DNA from 2 places in the Streptomyces sp. NPDC006510 genome. Region 1 is predicted to be linked to the other one. Evidence: riboswitches for the same ligand, from Rfam matches in the RefSeq annotation. Region 1 holds a riboswitch; the other holds the start of a gene.

Region 1 (7,329 bases):
GTGTTCGGGGCGATGACCGAGGAGCGCATGGGCCGGGTCGGGTTCACCTTCTTCTATGTCATCTGCGGCTATCTCGCCCTGGTCGCCTACGCGGCCGCGCACGCCACGTCCGACCAGACACTGGTGGGCGCGTCGGGGGCGATCTCGGCGGTGCTCGGGGCGTTCCTGTACCTGTTCCCCCGGGCCCGGGTCACCAGCCTGTTCCCGTTCCTCTTCTTCCTGCCGCTGCGCTTCCCCGCCTGGATCGTGCTGGTCTTCTGGTTCGTCCTGCAGTGGCTGGCGGTCCAGGGTGCGGGCAGCGGAGGGCCGGGCGTGGCCTATCTGGCCCATGTGGTGGGCTTCGCACTCGGCTTTCTCTACGCCTGGGGGCGTTACCGGCGTACGGATAGAGTGAAGGCACCAGCCACGGCCACCGAGGGAGACAGCCAGCCGTGATCACCGCGATCGTGCTCATCAAAACCAGCGTGGACCGGATTCCCGAGATCGCCGAGGCCATCGCCGCGCTGGACAGTGTCAGCGAGGTCTTCTCGGTCACCGGTACGTACGATCTCATCGCCATGGTCCGGGTGGCCAAGCACGACGATCTCGCCGATGTCATCCCCGGCCGGATCAGCAAGATCCCCGGCGTCGAGGCCACCGACACGCATGTGGCGTTCCGTACCTACTCGCAGCACGACCTGGAGGCCGCCTTCGCCATCGGCCTCGACGCATAGGCACACCCTTCACGGTGTGACACTTCGGCGGGGGACGGGCTCGACTGCCCGTCCCCCGCCGAAGTGCTGTGTGCCGTCAGAGCTGCGCCGCACCCCGGTCCGGGACGCAGCGGCCGTCCTCGGTGCGGTACTTCCACTGGGCGCCCTCGCTCACCAGCTCCCTGACCGCGCGGACGAAACGCTCGATGTGCTCGTCCGGGGTACCGGCGCCGAAGCTCACCCGGATCGCGTTGAGCGACCGCTCCCCCGGCTCGGCCTCCGGCGCACCGCACTCGCCGACCTCCTGCGGGTCGCTGCCCAGCAGGGTGCGGACCAGCGGGTGGGCGCAGAACAGGCCGTCGCGGACCCCGATGCCGTACTCGGCGGAGAGCGCGGCGGCGAAGTGCGAGCTGTTCCAGCCCTCCACCACGAAGGAGATGACGCCGACCCGCGGGGCGTCGTCGCCGAACAGCGAGAGCACCTTGACCTCCCGAACCCCGGCGAGCCCGGTCCGGACGGCATCGACGAGGTACTGCTCCCGGGCGACCAGGTCGTCGAAGCCCGCCTCGGTGAGCGCCTTGCAGGCGGAGGCGATGGAGTACACACCGATGACGTTGGGGGAACCGGCCTCGTGGCGGGCGGCGGTGGAATGCCACTCGACGTCCACACCGCCGTCGGTGCGACGGGCCACCTTGCGCGAGGCGCCGCCGCCCGCGAGGTAGGGCTCGGCCTCCTGCAGCCAGTCGGCCCGGCCGGCGAGGACGCCCGAGCCGAAGGGCGCGTACAGCTTGTGTCCGGAGAAGGCGACCCAGTCCACATCCAGGTCGGCGATGTCGACGGGGTGGTGCGGGGCGAGCTGGGCGGCGTCCAGCACGATCCGGGCACCGTGCGCGTGCGCGGCGGCGGCCAGCTCCTTCACCGGCCAGAGTTCGCCGGTGACGTTGGAGGCGCCGGTGACACAGACCAGCGCGGGGCCGTGGGGCTCGCGGTCGGCGAGCGCCCGCTCCAGCGTCTCGACGGCCTGGGCGGGGGTGCGCGGGGCGTTCAGGTACGTCACCCGGGCGTCGCGCCACGGCAGCAGCGAGGCGTGGTGCTCGGTCTCGTACACGAAGACCTGGCAGTCGGCCGGGACGACCGCGGCCAGCAGGTTCAGCGAGTCGGTGGTCGAGCGGGTGAAGATCACCTGGTCGTCGGCGCGGCAGCCGAGGAACTCCGCGACGGTCGCGCGGCTGTTCTCGAAGAGGTCCGTGGAGAGCTGCGAGAGGTACCCGGCCCCGCGGTGGACGCTGCCGTAGTACGGGGCGTACGCGGCGACGTCGTCCCAGACGCGCTGGAGCGCGGGGGCGCTGGCGGCGTAGTCGAGAGCGGCGTACGTGACCTCACCGCCGGTGACCAGCGGAACCGTCACATCCTTGCCCAGAACCGGCAGAGGGGCACAAAGCGACTGGTCGGCGGCAGCGGTGAAGACAGACATGGCGAACTCCCGTAAGAGGCAGGCGAATTGCATGCGCCGGCGGATACGCGGCAGCGCAGCGGAAAGTGAAAGAGGGGTGTGCGGAGGAGGGCCGGAAGGCCCTATCGCATTCGCGTGCTCACAAGAGGCTCCCTAGGGACCAGGACCCCGGGGGCTGGCATTCACAGATGCCGAGGGGCCCGCGCTTGCCGCAGACCTCGCTGCCTACGGCCTGGTCTTCACCCGGGGCACCCCGCCACGGACGGAGGGTTGCCGGACAGCGGGCCGGGGCCGTAGTCGCTGTCACTCATGACCTGCCCAGCATCTTGCCATACGTACGAAGACGCGCAAGGCGCAGTCCAGGATCCGGACTTCGCCCCGCGCCACATCTCCGCCCGTTCAGGCGTTGCTGACCGCCACCCAGCGCTCCAGCGCGCGGGCCGCCGCCCCGGAGTCGATGGACTCGGCGGCCTTCGCGATACCGGCGGCGAGCTGCTCGTTCAGCGTGCCGTCCGTCGGGTCGAGGGCCACCAGGGCCGCCGCCGAGTTGAGCAGCACGGCCTCCCGCGCGGGGCCCCGCTCGCCGGCCAGCACCCGCCGGGCCACATCGGCGTTGTACGAGGCGTCCGCACCGCGCAGGGCCTGCACGGGCACCAGTTCCAGGCCGACGTCGCGCGGGTCGAACGCCTCCTCGCGCACCGTTCCGTCCCGGACCACCCATACCCGCGAGGTCGCGGTCGTCGTCAGCTCGTCCAGGCCGTCGTCGCCGCGGAAGACCAGCGCCGAATTGCCGCGCTCGGCAAGGACTCCGGCGACGATGGGCGCCATCTTCAGGTCGGCCACGCCGACGGCCTGGGAGCGCACCCTGGCCGGGTTGGTGAGCGGCCCGAGAATGTTGAACGTCGTCGGCGTGCCGAGCTCCTTGCGGGCCCGGGCGACATAACGCAGGGCGGGGTGGAACTTCACCGCGAAGCAGAAGGTGATGCCCGCCTCCTCGGCGACCTCGACGACCCGCTGCGCGCTGAGGTCCAGGTTGACGCCGAGCTTCTCCAGCACGTCGGAGGAACCGCTCGCCGACGAGGAGGCGCGGTTGCCGTGCTTGACGACCTTGGCGCCGGTACCGGCGACGACGACCGCCGACATGGTGGAGATGTTGACCGTCTTGGCGAGGTCGCCGCCGGTGCCGACGATGTCGACCGTGCGACCGGGTACGTGGATGGTGTTGGCGTGCTCGTACATCGCCCGCACCAGGCCGGACACCTCGTCGATGGTCTCGCCCTTGGCGCGCAGGGCCACCGCGAACCCGGCGATCTGCACATCGCTCGCCTCACCGCTCATGATGCGGTCCATCGCCCACGCGGTTTCGTCGGCGGTGAGGTTCTCGCCGCGCAGCAGGGGGTTCAGCACACCGGGCCAGGAACGGTCCGCCACGCTGTCGCCGCCGATCGGGGTCACAACGTTCATGGTCCGCTCCTGGGTCCACAGCCGGTAAAAGGGATCGCCTCCACCCTATCGAGCGCCGGGGACGGCAAAGAGCCCCGTCCATCGAATGGACGGGGCTCCCGCTGTGGCGATCAGTTCAGGCGATCAGTGGTGACCGTGGCTGCTGGTGATCTCCTTGTACTCCTCGACGGTGGGCTTGGCGATCTGGTTGTTCTCGCCGAAGTAGCCCTTGCTGAGCCGGGCCCGCAGCTTCTGCAGGAGAGACACCTTGCGCTCGACACCGTTCTCGTCGACCGTCGGGCCGATCTCGACCGGCTTGTACTGCTCGTGCGCGGTGAGCGTGTGCAGCTGCTCGGGGCTGAGCGGCTCGTGGATCTCGACGAACTCACCGTGCGGCAGGCGCTTGATGATGCCGGACTCGCGCCCGTGCAGCACCTTCTCCTTGTCGCGGCGCTGGAGGCCGAGGCAGATCCGCCGGGTGGCGATGAACGCGAGGACCGGGCCCGCGAAGATGAAGATCCGGACGAACCAGGAGATGGCGTTCAGCGACAGGTGGAAGTGCGTGGCCCACAGGTCGTTGGCACCGCCGATGAAGACGACGACGTACTCGGTGATCCAGGCGACGCCGAAGGCCGTCCGGGTCGGGGCGTTGCGCGGGCGGTCCAGGATGTGGTGCTCGCGCTTGTCCCCGGTGATCCAGGACTCGACGAACGGGTAGACGGCGATGACCCCGAGCACCAGTCCGAAGACCATCAGTGGGATGAACACACCCAGGACGAGCGTGTGGCCCCAGAGGTTGATCTCCCAGCCGGGCATCACTCGGATCAGTCCCTCGGCGAAGCCCATGTACCAGTCGGGCTGGGCGCCGGTGGACACCTGGTCCGGACGGTACGGGCCGATGTTCCAGATCGGGTTGATCGTGGCGATGGCCGCGATGACGGCGATGATGCCGAAGACCAGGAAGAAGAAGCCACCGGCCTTCGCCATGTACACCGGCAGCAGCGGCATGCCGACGACGTTCTTGTTGGTCCGGCCGGGACCCGCGAACTGCGTGTGCTTGTGGTAGAAGACCAGGATCAGGTGCGCCACCAGCAGACCGAGCATGATACCCGGCAGCAGCAGGATGTGGATCGAGTAGAACCGGCCGACGAAGTCGTGACCGGGGAACTCTCCGCCGAACAGGAACATCGAGATGTACGTGCCGACAACCGGCATCGACAGGATCGCGCCCTGGGTGAAGCGGACACCCGTACCGGACAGCAGGTCGTCCGGGAGCGAGTAGCCGGTGAAGCCGGTGAACATGCCCAGCACGAACAGCAGGAAGCCGAACAGCCAGTTGATCTCACGCGGCTTGCGGAACGCACCCGTGAAGAAGACGCGCATCATGTGCACGAACATGCCGGCCAGGAAGATCAGCGCGGCCCAGTGGTGGATCTGGCGAACGAGCAGACCGCCGCGGACGTCGAAGCTGATGTCCAGCGTCGAGGCGTAGGCCGCGGACATCCGGATGCCCTGCATCGGCTCGTACGAGCCGTGGTACACGACCTCGCTCATGCTCGGGTCGAAGAACAGCGTCAGATACACACCCGTGAGGATGATGATGATGAAGCTGTAGAGCGCGATCTCCCCGAGCATGAAGGACCAGTGGTCCGGGAAGATCTTGCGCATGTTGGCCTTGGCCAGGGAGTAGATCCCGAGCCGGCCGTCCGCCCAGTCGGCCACCCGCTCACCGGCGGGCGCCTTGCGCTGTGTGTCGGTCGCAGTACTCATCCGCGCTCCCAGAAGGCAGGACCGACGGGCTCTTCGAAGTCACCGAGCGCTTCGAGGTTGCCCTCGGCGTTCACACCGATCCGCAGCTGCGGAAGGGCGTGACCGGCCGGACCGAAGATGACGCGGGCGCCGTCGGAGAGGTCGAAGGTGGACTGGTGGCACGGGCAGAGCACGTGGTGGGTCTGCTGCTCGTACAGACTGATCGGGCAGCCGACATGGGTGCAGATCTTGGAGAAGGCCACGATTCCCTCGTGGGCCCACTCGCGCTCGCGCTTGTCCTTGATGTTGTCCGGCTCGATGCGGATGATCATCAGCGCGGCCTTGGCGATCTGGTTCTGGAAGTCGTGCGCGCTCTCCTCCAGGCCCTCGGGCATGGCGAAGGTCAGCGAACCGACGGCGACGTCCTCGGGACGCAGCGGCTCCATCGTGTTCATGTTGATGAGCTGCTTGCCCTTGGCCCACAGGGTGGAACGAAGCTTCTTCTCCGGCAGCGGACCGAGGTCGCGCAGCAGCACCACACCGGAGAGCGGCACCAGGGCCAGCGCGCCGAACATGGTGTTGCGGATCAGCTTGCGCCGTCCGAACGCGGACTCCTCGGCACCCGCCGCGAAGTCCGCCAGAACCTTCGCCTTGACCTCGGGCTCGGCCTCGATGGCGTGCCGGTCGTCGGCGACCTCCACGTCGGACATCAGCGTGCGCGCCCAGTGGACGGCGCCGGCGCCGATCGTGAAGAGGGCCACGCCCAGGGTCAGACCCAGGGAGAAGTTGAGCGCGCTCACGTGGCCGAAGGGCCAGATGTACACGATCTTGTCGACCGGGAAGATGACGTACGAGGCGATGAAGCCGACCGTCGCCAGCATGGACAGCGTGAACATGAACGCGACGGCGCGCTCGGAGCGCTTCGCGGCCCGTTCGTCGATGTCCTGGATGCGCGGCTTGTGGGCCGGCAGCCCCGGGTCGGCGAACGGGTCGTCCGCGACCTTCACCGCGTCGTGCGCGGGTTCCTGCTCAGCAGGCAGTTTCTCGTCTGGAATCTCTTGGCTACTCATGACTTCTTGGCCTTAGCGGTGTGGGCCGCGACCCAAATGGCAACTGCGATCAGTGCGCCGAGCCCGAAGATCCAGGCGAACAGACCCTCGCTGACCGGCCCCAGGCCACCCAGCTTCAGACCACCCGGGTTCTCCGACTGGCTGCTGTTCACGGTCTGGATGTACGCGATGATGTCCCGCTTCTGCTGCTCGGGCATCGTCGTGTCCGGGAAGGACGGCATGCTCTGCGGGCCGGTCTGCATGGCCTCGTAGATGTGCTTCGGGTCCACGCCTTCAAGGCTGGGCGCGTACTTGCCGTTCGACAGCGCGCCGCCCTCACCGGTGAAGTTGTGGCACTGAGCGCAGTTGGAACGGAACAGGTCGCCACCCTTGGCGATGTCCGCACCGTCAGGGCTTACCTGGCTCTTGCTCGGAATGATCGGGCCGGCGCCGAGCGACGCGACGTACGCCGCGAGCTGGTCGATCTGCGCCTGGCTGTAGATGACCTTCTTCTTCGGCACCTGGGCGCCGGGCTGCTGCGCCGGCATACGGCCCGTACCGACCTGGAAGTCAACGGCGGCGGAGCCCACGCCGACCAGGCTCGGCCCGTCGGTGGTGCCCTGACCGCCGGTTCCGTGGCAGCTGGCGCAACCGACGGAGTACAGCTTCTTGCCCTCATCGATGGCGAGGGACTGGGCGGTTTCGTCGGCCTGCGCCTTACTCGCGGGCGCAAACGCGGCGTAGAGCCCCCCAGTGGCCGCCAGCGCGAGGAGTAGTACGACGACCGCCGCCAACGGATGGCGTCGTCGTGCGGAGAGCTTTTTCACGGATTACCCCGGTGTCAGGATCTTCTGCGTCGATGCTGGATGTGGTTCGGGTTCGAGCCCGGTTACTTGATCATGTAGATCGTGGCGAAGAGGCCGATCCACACGACATCGACGAA
Region 2 (7,329 bases), on a different contig from region 1:
CGCGAGAAGTTCGGTGAGCACCGCTGGTACCGGGTCGATGTGCTGCCCGGTCAGGAACTGCGCGCCTCGGTCAGCGTCTTCGCCGACCGCGCCGTGAACAACGACTACGGCGTGCTGCTGCGGGCGCTGACCGTGCACGGCCGGGAAATCGTACGGGGATCGGAGTCGGGTACCGGCCGCACGGATGCCATCTCCTCCGGCCTGCGCTACCCGAAGGCCGAGGAGGACGACACGGACAGCGGTGACAAGCCGGCCGCCGAGACCGTGTGTCTCCAGGTCAGCAACTCCTACTCGGCCCCGGCCTCGGTGAAGACCTCGCCGGGCATGCCGGTCGAGCTGACCGTGGACCTGGTGGACGCCCCGGACGAAGCGGCCGACGTGGCCGCGTTCGGACTCGGCCGCGGCTGGTGGCTGCTGGGCGTACTGGTTCTCACCGGGCTGATCGCGGGCCTGGTCTTCGGCTGGATCTCGCGCTGGCGCGTCGCCGTCTGGAGGACCAACTGATGCGTACGACACGTGTACTCGCGGGTGCGCTGCTCGCCGGGCTCGCCCTGCTGACCTCGGCGGGCAGCGCGGTGGCCGACGACCCGTCGGGGAGCCCGAGCCCGAGCGCCTCCGAGGACGGTTCCGGCCCCACCGAGGCCGGCACCACCTTCCGTACGGCGACAGCAGTCCAGCAGAACCAGCGGGCCACCGCCGGGGCGTCCACGGGTGACTACCTGTACTGGGTGTTCCCCGCCGACGCGGGCCAGCGGGCCACCGTCAAGGCGAAGATCACCCTGCCGGAGAGCGCCACCCGGCACGGCGCCTCGACGTGGCAGGTCGATGTGTACGACGGGCTGCGGCGCCGCCAGGCCTGCATGCACGGCCGCCAGACCGGCAAGGCCGCGGCCGACGCGTCGGCGGTCGAGCTGACCTGCGTCCTGCGGACCGTCCGCGCCTGGTCCGAGCCGTGGGCCGACGACCCACTGCCGGGCAGCTACTACGTACGCCTCACGGTCGTCGACCTGCCCTCGGCGGACCTCGGCCTTCCGGTACAGACCGAGGTCGAGATCACGGCGGCCGACAAGGGTGGCGCCGGTGACGTGGACGGCACCCTCGCCGAGCCGCTGGTCCCCGGCGCGTCCTCCGTGAAGCAGGCCTCGGACGGCTCGGCCGCCGGCGACGACGGCACCTCGCCCAAGGTCTCGCTCGGCAGTGAGCCCGAGGACGGCTGGGCGTCGGGCTGGTGGACCGACCGCTGGCTGTGGACGGTCGGCGGCGGCGTGCTCGGGGCGCTCGCGGCCCTCTTCGGATACACCCACCCCCGCGGCAGCGGCCGCCCGTCCCGGGTCCCGCCGGGCGTCTGACCCGCGCACGCAGCGGGACGGGCTCCGGACCAGGAGACCGGCACGCCGCCGGACGGGCCCGGACCAGGGCCCGTCCGGCGGTGACGGACAGCGTCTCCTCGGCCACCCTGCCGCCCGGGTGCTCCCGGAGCGGCGCCGCGCGGCTACCCTCGACAACTCACGTACCGCACAAGGCCGATGACTTGTTCCAGGGCGTGCGGTAGCGCTGAAGTCAGGTCGCCGCGCACCGATTCGGGTGCGCCACAAGGGAGCGGAGACTTTCATGTCCACGGAGACCGGCCCGGCCATCGACGCCGAGCCGCGGAGCCACCGGATCGTGCCGGGCCCGAAGGGGCTGCCGTTCCTCGGGAGCCTGCCGCAGTTCGGAAAGAACCCCCTCGCCTTCTTCGAGCGTCTGCGCTCCCACGGGGACATGGTGGGCTGGCGGTTCGGCCCCAACTCATGTGTGTACATAGCCGATCCGGACTGCATAGGCGAGCTGCTCACCGAGACGGAACGCTCCTTCGACCAGCCGGCGCTCGGGATCGCCTTCCGGACCGTGATGGGCAACGGCGTGGTGGTCGCCCGCGGCACGGACTGGCGGCGGAAGCGGTCGCTGGTGCAGCCCTCCGTACGGCCCAAGCAGGTGCGGTCGTACGCGGCGACGATGGCGAGCAGCACGGTGGAGCTGGCGGACACCTGGTCGGCCGGTGAACGCATCGACATCAAACGGGAGATGGCGGCGCTGACCCAGCGGATCGCTGTGCGCACCATCTTCGGCGTCGACACGGCGGCCGACGCCGAGGCGATGGGCCGGGCGATGGATGTGGCGCAGCAGGAGATCGGCAAGGAGTTCGCCGGGATCGGCGCGTTGTTGCCGGACTGGGTGCCGACTCCGGGCCGGGCCAGGATCAAGAAGGCCGCGGCGGTCATCGACGCCGAGGTGGGCCGGGTCGTCGCCCGCCATCGCGACGGCGGGGACGAACGCCCCGACCTGCTGAGCCGGTTGTTGACCGCGGTCGACGAGACGGGCGCGCACCTCACCGACCAGGAGATCCGCGACGAGACGGTCACGCTGTACATCGGCGGGCACGAGACGACCAGTTCCACCCTGGTGTGGGCCTGGTATCTGCTCGCCCGCAATCCGCGGGTGCGTACCGCGCTCACCGAGGAGCTGGACCGGGTTCTCGGCGACCGGGAGCCGGGGTTCGACGACTACGCGCGGCTGACGTACACCCAGTCCGTGGTCAAGGAGACGCTGCGCCTGTACCCGACGATCTGGCTGGTCACCGGCGTCGCGAAGGCGGGCGCGCAGATCGGCGGTGTCCCGATGCCGGAGGGCACCCGGGTGTGGACCAGCCAGTGGGTGACCCAGCGCGACGAGCGGTGGTTCCCCGAGCCGGAGGAGTTCCGCCCCGAGCGCTGGGATCCGGAGACCGGCGACGACATCGCGGAGTACGCCTGGTTCCCGTTCGGCGGCGGCCCCCGGGTCTGTCTGGGCACGCGGTTCGCGATGGTCGAGGCGGTGCTGATCCTGGCCGTGCTGGCGCGCCGCTTCGAGCTGGACGTGGACCCGGGTGTCATCGAGCCGGTACCGGCACTGACGCTTCAGCCGGACCGGGAAGTGATGGCGACCGTCCGGACACGGTGACGGCCCACGGGGCGGGGCGCCGGGCCCGGTGGCCGCTTCGGTCCCCGGCGGCCCCGCCCCTTGAGCGGCTCCGACCCGAAGCGCCGCATGCCGCTTGTGTCGGCCCGGCCCCCGGCCGAGGAGGCCGACACCCGTGGTAGCCCGTCCCGGCACCGGATACATCGGACGGATATATCCGATCTGTCGCGGAGGTCGGGCCATACAGTTCACACTGTCCATGTCGGCCGCACCGGCCGACGGGCCGTCCGGCCGTATCCGCAGGCTGTCGATCCAACGGGAGAAACACCATGCGTCTCCGCTCCGCTCTCACCGCCGGGCTCGCCGTCGCAGCCGCCCTGCCACTGACCGTCACCACGGCGTCGGCAACGGCCGGCCCCGCGCCCGCCGGTACCGCGAGCCGCCTCGGAACCTGCCAGGAAAAGGCCCTCGAAGTACACGCCGCACCCGGCGGACAGCGGAACGTCGCCCGTATCAGCGTCACCAACAACGGCAACCGGTCCTGCGTGGTCGACCGGATCCCCACGATCACCTTCAGGGGCCTGGACGGCTCCGCCGAGGCCGTCCCGCCCACCGGGAGCGGGCCGTACGTACTGTCCCGGGACGAGCGGGCGTACGCCGCCGTGCGGACCGCGGACCCGGCGGCCACCGAAGGCCACGTCGTCGGCAGCCTGTCCGTGGCGGCGGACCCCTCCCATCTGGGCGTCGCCTTCGGCGGGGCCACCGTGGGCATGCCTGAGGGAGTCCATGTGTGGGAGCCGGTGACCACCCTCTGGCAGGAGTCGCGCGCCGCGGCGGACAGCGCACTGGCGGACGCGCTGCGCTGACGGGCGGCTACAGACCGTAGCTCGTGCCGCCGGCGGTCCGCCGCAGGTCGGGGGCCGTCGTCGTGCAGAGCGGGCCGCCCTCGAAACCGGCGTTGACCAGGGCGGTGGCACGGCCTGCGGAGTCCACCAGCTTCAGGGCGTGCCACCGCGGCAGCCAGAACACGCGTCCGCGGTGCTGCGCGAGCAGTTCCGTGAGGGCTGCCGGGGCATGCGTCCACACCTTCGGCAGTTCCTCGGCGTGATCGAAGGCGGGACGCAGCTCGATCCAGCCGTCGGCGCCGACGTCACCGGAGGTGAGCAGGAGCTCCACGGCCTGGCCGGGCTCCTGGTGGCACTTCCTGGCGTGGATCCAGTGGACGTGGTGACCGGGGCCGTGGCTGGGGCAGTCGTCGTTCCGGACGGGATGGGGGAGCATGCTTCTTCGCCTTCCCAGGATCATGGACCCCAGGTGCGCCGCCCCGATGGTCCGCTGTTCCCCATGCGCCGCGCATGGGGCCGGTCGTCACCCGGAGCACCCGCAGCGGAGCGGGGTGCCGTCCAGTTAGCCGGGGCTGTGCACTGGAACTCATGACCTGCCAGAACTGTATCCCACCGACGAGGTGCCCGACGGGTCGTCAGGTTCTCAGCCGTGCAGCAGAACGGGGAAGGCTTCCATGTCGTTCTGCGTCATCACCGGCAGCTTGCGGACCTCCTCGTCCGCGATGGCCGCCCGCAGCCGGGGGAAACGCCCGAACAGTGCGGGCAGGGCGATGCCTGCCTCGACCCGGGAGAGCGCGGCTCCGGGGCAGATGTGGGGTCCGTGGCCGAAGGTCATGTGGCGGATCGGAGCCGGCCTGGTGATGTCGAAGGAGTCGGCATCCGCCCCGTGCTGCTCGACGTCACGGCCGATGGCGCGATAGGAGATCACCACTCCCTCCCCCCTCGCGATCACGTCGTCGCCCACCTGGATGTCCTCCGTGGCGAACCGCATCAGCAGATGAGTGGTGGGGGTGTCCCAGCGCAGGGTCTCCTCGATCACCGTCTCCCACGGGATCTCACCGTCGAGAACCCTGCGCAGTTGGTCGGGGTGGGTGAGCAGGGCCCGTACGGCGTTCAGGATCAGCCCGATGGTGGTCTCGTGCCCGGCGGCCACCATCGCCTTGAGATTGCCCACCACCTCTTCCTCGGTGAGCGGTTCGCCGCCTTCTTCGGCAAGGATGAGGGCGCTGGTGAGGTCGTCGGTCGGACGCGCCGTCCTCTCGCGTACGAGAGCGGCGTAGAAGACGTCCAACTCCGCCAGCAGCGCCAGGCGTTCCTCCTGCGGTGTGAGCATGGAGAAGAACGCCTTGTACCGCTTCATCAGCATGGGGTGCTGGGCCTCGTCCACACCCATCAGCATGCCGACGACCCGCATCGGCAACGGCTGGGCGAACACGGACTTGAGGTCGACCGCACCGCCCTCGTTCCGCTCGCTCCGTTCAGCGAGGGCATCGAGCAGTTCCTCGGTGAACTTCTCGATCTCCGGGCGTATCTCCTCCAGCCGGCGCGGTGTGAGCGCCTGGGAGGTCTTGGTGCGCAGTCGTCGGTGCTCGGCGCCGTCCACGGTGAACATGGAACGCCCGGCATCGATCACGCCGATCAACGGCCACTCGTGTGTGACCTCGCCGCGCTGCCAGAGCCCCCAGGCATCGAGGTCCTTGACCAGCCGGGGGTCGACGAGCAGTTGGCGGGCCAGGGCATGGCGGGTGACGGTCAGGGCCGGGACGCCGAGCAGTTCGATCCTGGCGAGCGGACCGGCATCACGCAGCTGTGCCGTCTCACCGTCCAGGTTTTGGACCAGCGGGTCGATGACAACGGCCCCACCACTCGAAGCGGCTTCCCGGGCGGCGGCGTGCGGGCAGTTCAAGACAAGTCTCCTGTCGGACGGACGGGGGCGAACCGGACGGGCAGCGCGGTCGTCCCCCGCAGGAAGGCGGACTGTCGCCGCACCAACTCCTCTGCGGGTACCGAAAGTTCCAGGTCGGGCAGCCGGTCGAGCAGCACCTCGATCCCGGTGCGGGCGATGATTTCGGCGATCTCCTGCGCGGGGAAGGGGCAGCGGTATTCGCCGTGACTGAACGCCAGGTGCGCGCTGTTGCCGCTCTGCCCGGACAGCCCTCCCGAGGTGGAGAGATGCTGCCGGATGTGCGGATCGGCGTTGGCGGCACCCAGGCCCAGCAGCAGCATGTCCCCGGCCCGGATGCTCCGACCCCCCAGCCGGGTGTCGCGGGCCGCCCAGCGACCGGCGAGGATCTGCGTCGGGCCCTCCTCCCAGAGCACCTCGTTCATGGCTTCGGCGACGCTGTGCCGACCGCCGGAGAGCGCCACGGCGAACTGGTCGTCGGTGAGCATCAGCCGGAGCGAGCTGCCGATCCAGTCGGCCGTGGTGAGGTGCCCCGCCGCCGTGATGGCCATCAGATCGAGCACGTACTCCTGATCGGTGAACTCTCCGGCGTACGCCAGCATGCGCGAGGTCACGTCGTTGCCGGGTGCGGCCCGCCTGGCCGCCAGCAGCCGCTGCATGTGTTCGCCGAACCGCAGATGGGCCTCCTGCGCGCCGGGACCGCCGTCGGCCAGATCCCTCAGCACCTCGGCGATCCGCGGACCGTCCGCGTCGGGGAATCCGATCAGACGGGCGAGGACGAGCACCGGCAGCGGCACAGCGAAGTCGGCGATCAGGTCCGCCGTGCCGCGGTCACAGAGTCCGTCGACGAGGCGATCGGCCAACTCCTCGCAGTCCCTGCGGAGTTCGAAGTGCTCGACCTCCTCAAGCGCCTGCCCGACCATCGCGGCGTGACGTCGGTGCTCGGCCCCGGCGGTGAAGTAGATGGACGGCATCGGGGTGCCGACCATCGGCAACAGCGGCCAGTCCTCGGGGATGTTCCCCCACTGGTTCCACAGCGCGACGTCCCTGGGGAACAACTCGCCGTCGCTGGTGACCTGGTGGAGCTCCCGGTAGCCGATGACCAGCCAGGCCGGCACCTCGCCGGGCAGCTCGACGGGTACGACGGGTCCGTGTTCGCTCCGCATGGCGCGGTAGACGACATGGGGTTCCGTGTGGAACTCGGGTCCGCTCAGTGGCACGGCGGACGTACCGGCACCTGCCGGACAGCGTCCGACGGGGGGCGCCGGGGATACGGACGGGCGGTCGGGCACCGCGGATGCGGGCGTCGTCATCGTACGGAATCTCCTGCGACGAAGGCTTCGCTCGTTGCGGTGGTCGGATGATCAACGCGGCTTCACTATAGGGAAATTCGGTGAGTCTTTAGGCACTATTCACGACCGTTCTCACCACTTTTTCGGTCCAGAGAGACCGTTTTCTGATCAGGACTGATCAAAAAGTCGGGGATGTGCCACGCGCCGGTCACCAATTCCCGCCATGGCGCGATCAGGCAGGCCGGTCCGCTCAAGGCCCGCGCCGAGTTCTTCACCGACGACACTCTGCGGCTTCAGGCATCCCCGGACGGCGTACTCGCCGACCCGAAGGACAGCCGCATGATCCGACGCC

The links. A riboswitch is a leader RNA that binds a small molecule or an ion and turns the genes downstream of it on or off. The one in region 1 is predicted to bind S-adenosylmethionine.
Region 2: another riboswitch for S-adenosylmethionine. It lies ahead of ABZY11_RS33195 (hypothetical protein); the one in region 1 lies ahead of ABZY11_RS08420 (aminotransferase class V-fold PLP-dependent enzyme).

What each region holds. Positions count from the first base shown of each region.
Region 1 is NZ_JBEXPH010000017.1:48,027-55,355, forward strand. It holds gene ABZY11_RS08410 (rhomboid family intramembrane serine protease) at 1-435, shown strand, start outside; gene ABZY11_RS08415 (Lrp/AsnC ligand binding domain-containing protein) at 432-713, shown strand; gene ABZY11_RS08420 (aminotransferase class V-fold PLP-dependent enzyme) at 790-2,166, opposite strand; SAM riboswitch class IV at 2,343-2,460, opposite strand; gene trpD (anthranilate phosphoribosyltransferase) at 2,545-3,609, opposite strand; gene ABZY11_RS08430 (cytochrome bc complex cytochrome b subunit) at 3,733-5,358, opposite strand; gene ABZY11_RS08435 (Rieske 2Fe-2S domain-containing protein) at 5,355-6,407, opposite strand; gene ABZY11_RS08440 (c-type cytochrome) at 6,404-7,213, opposite strand; gene ABZY11_RS08445 (heme-copper oxidase subunit III) at 7,276-7,329, opposite strand, start outside.
Region 2 is NZ_JBEXPH010000157.1:1,415-8,743, reverse strand. It holds gene ABZY11_RS33215 (VWA domain-containing protein) at 1-504, shown strand, start outside; gene ABZY11_RS33210 (hypothetical protein) at 504-1,349, shown strand; gene ABZY11_RS33205 (cytochrome P450) at 1,612-2,979, shown strand; gene ABZY11_RS33200 (DUF4232 domain-containing protein) at 3,267-3,803, shown strand; gene ABZY11_RS33195 (hypothetical protein) at 3,811-4,218, opposite strand; SAM riboswitch class IV at 4,267-4,376, opposite strand; gene ABZY11_RS33190 (cytochrome P450) at 4,426-5,688, opposite strand; gene ABZY11_RS33185 (cytochrome P450) at 5,685-6,998, opposite strand.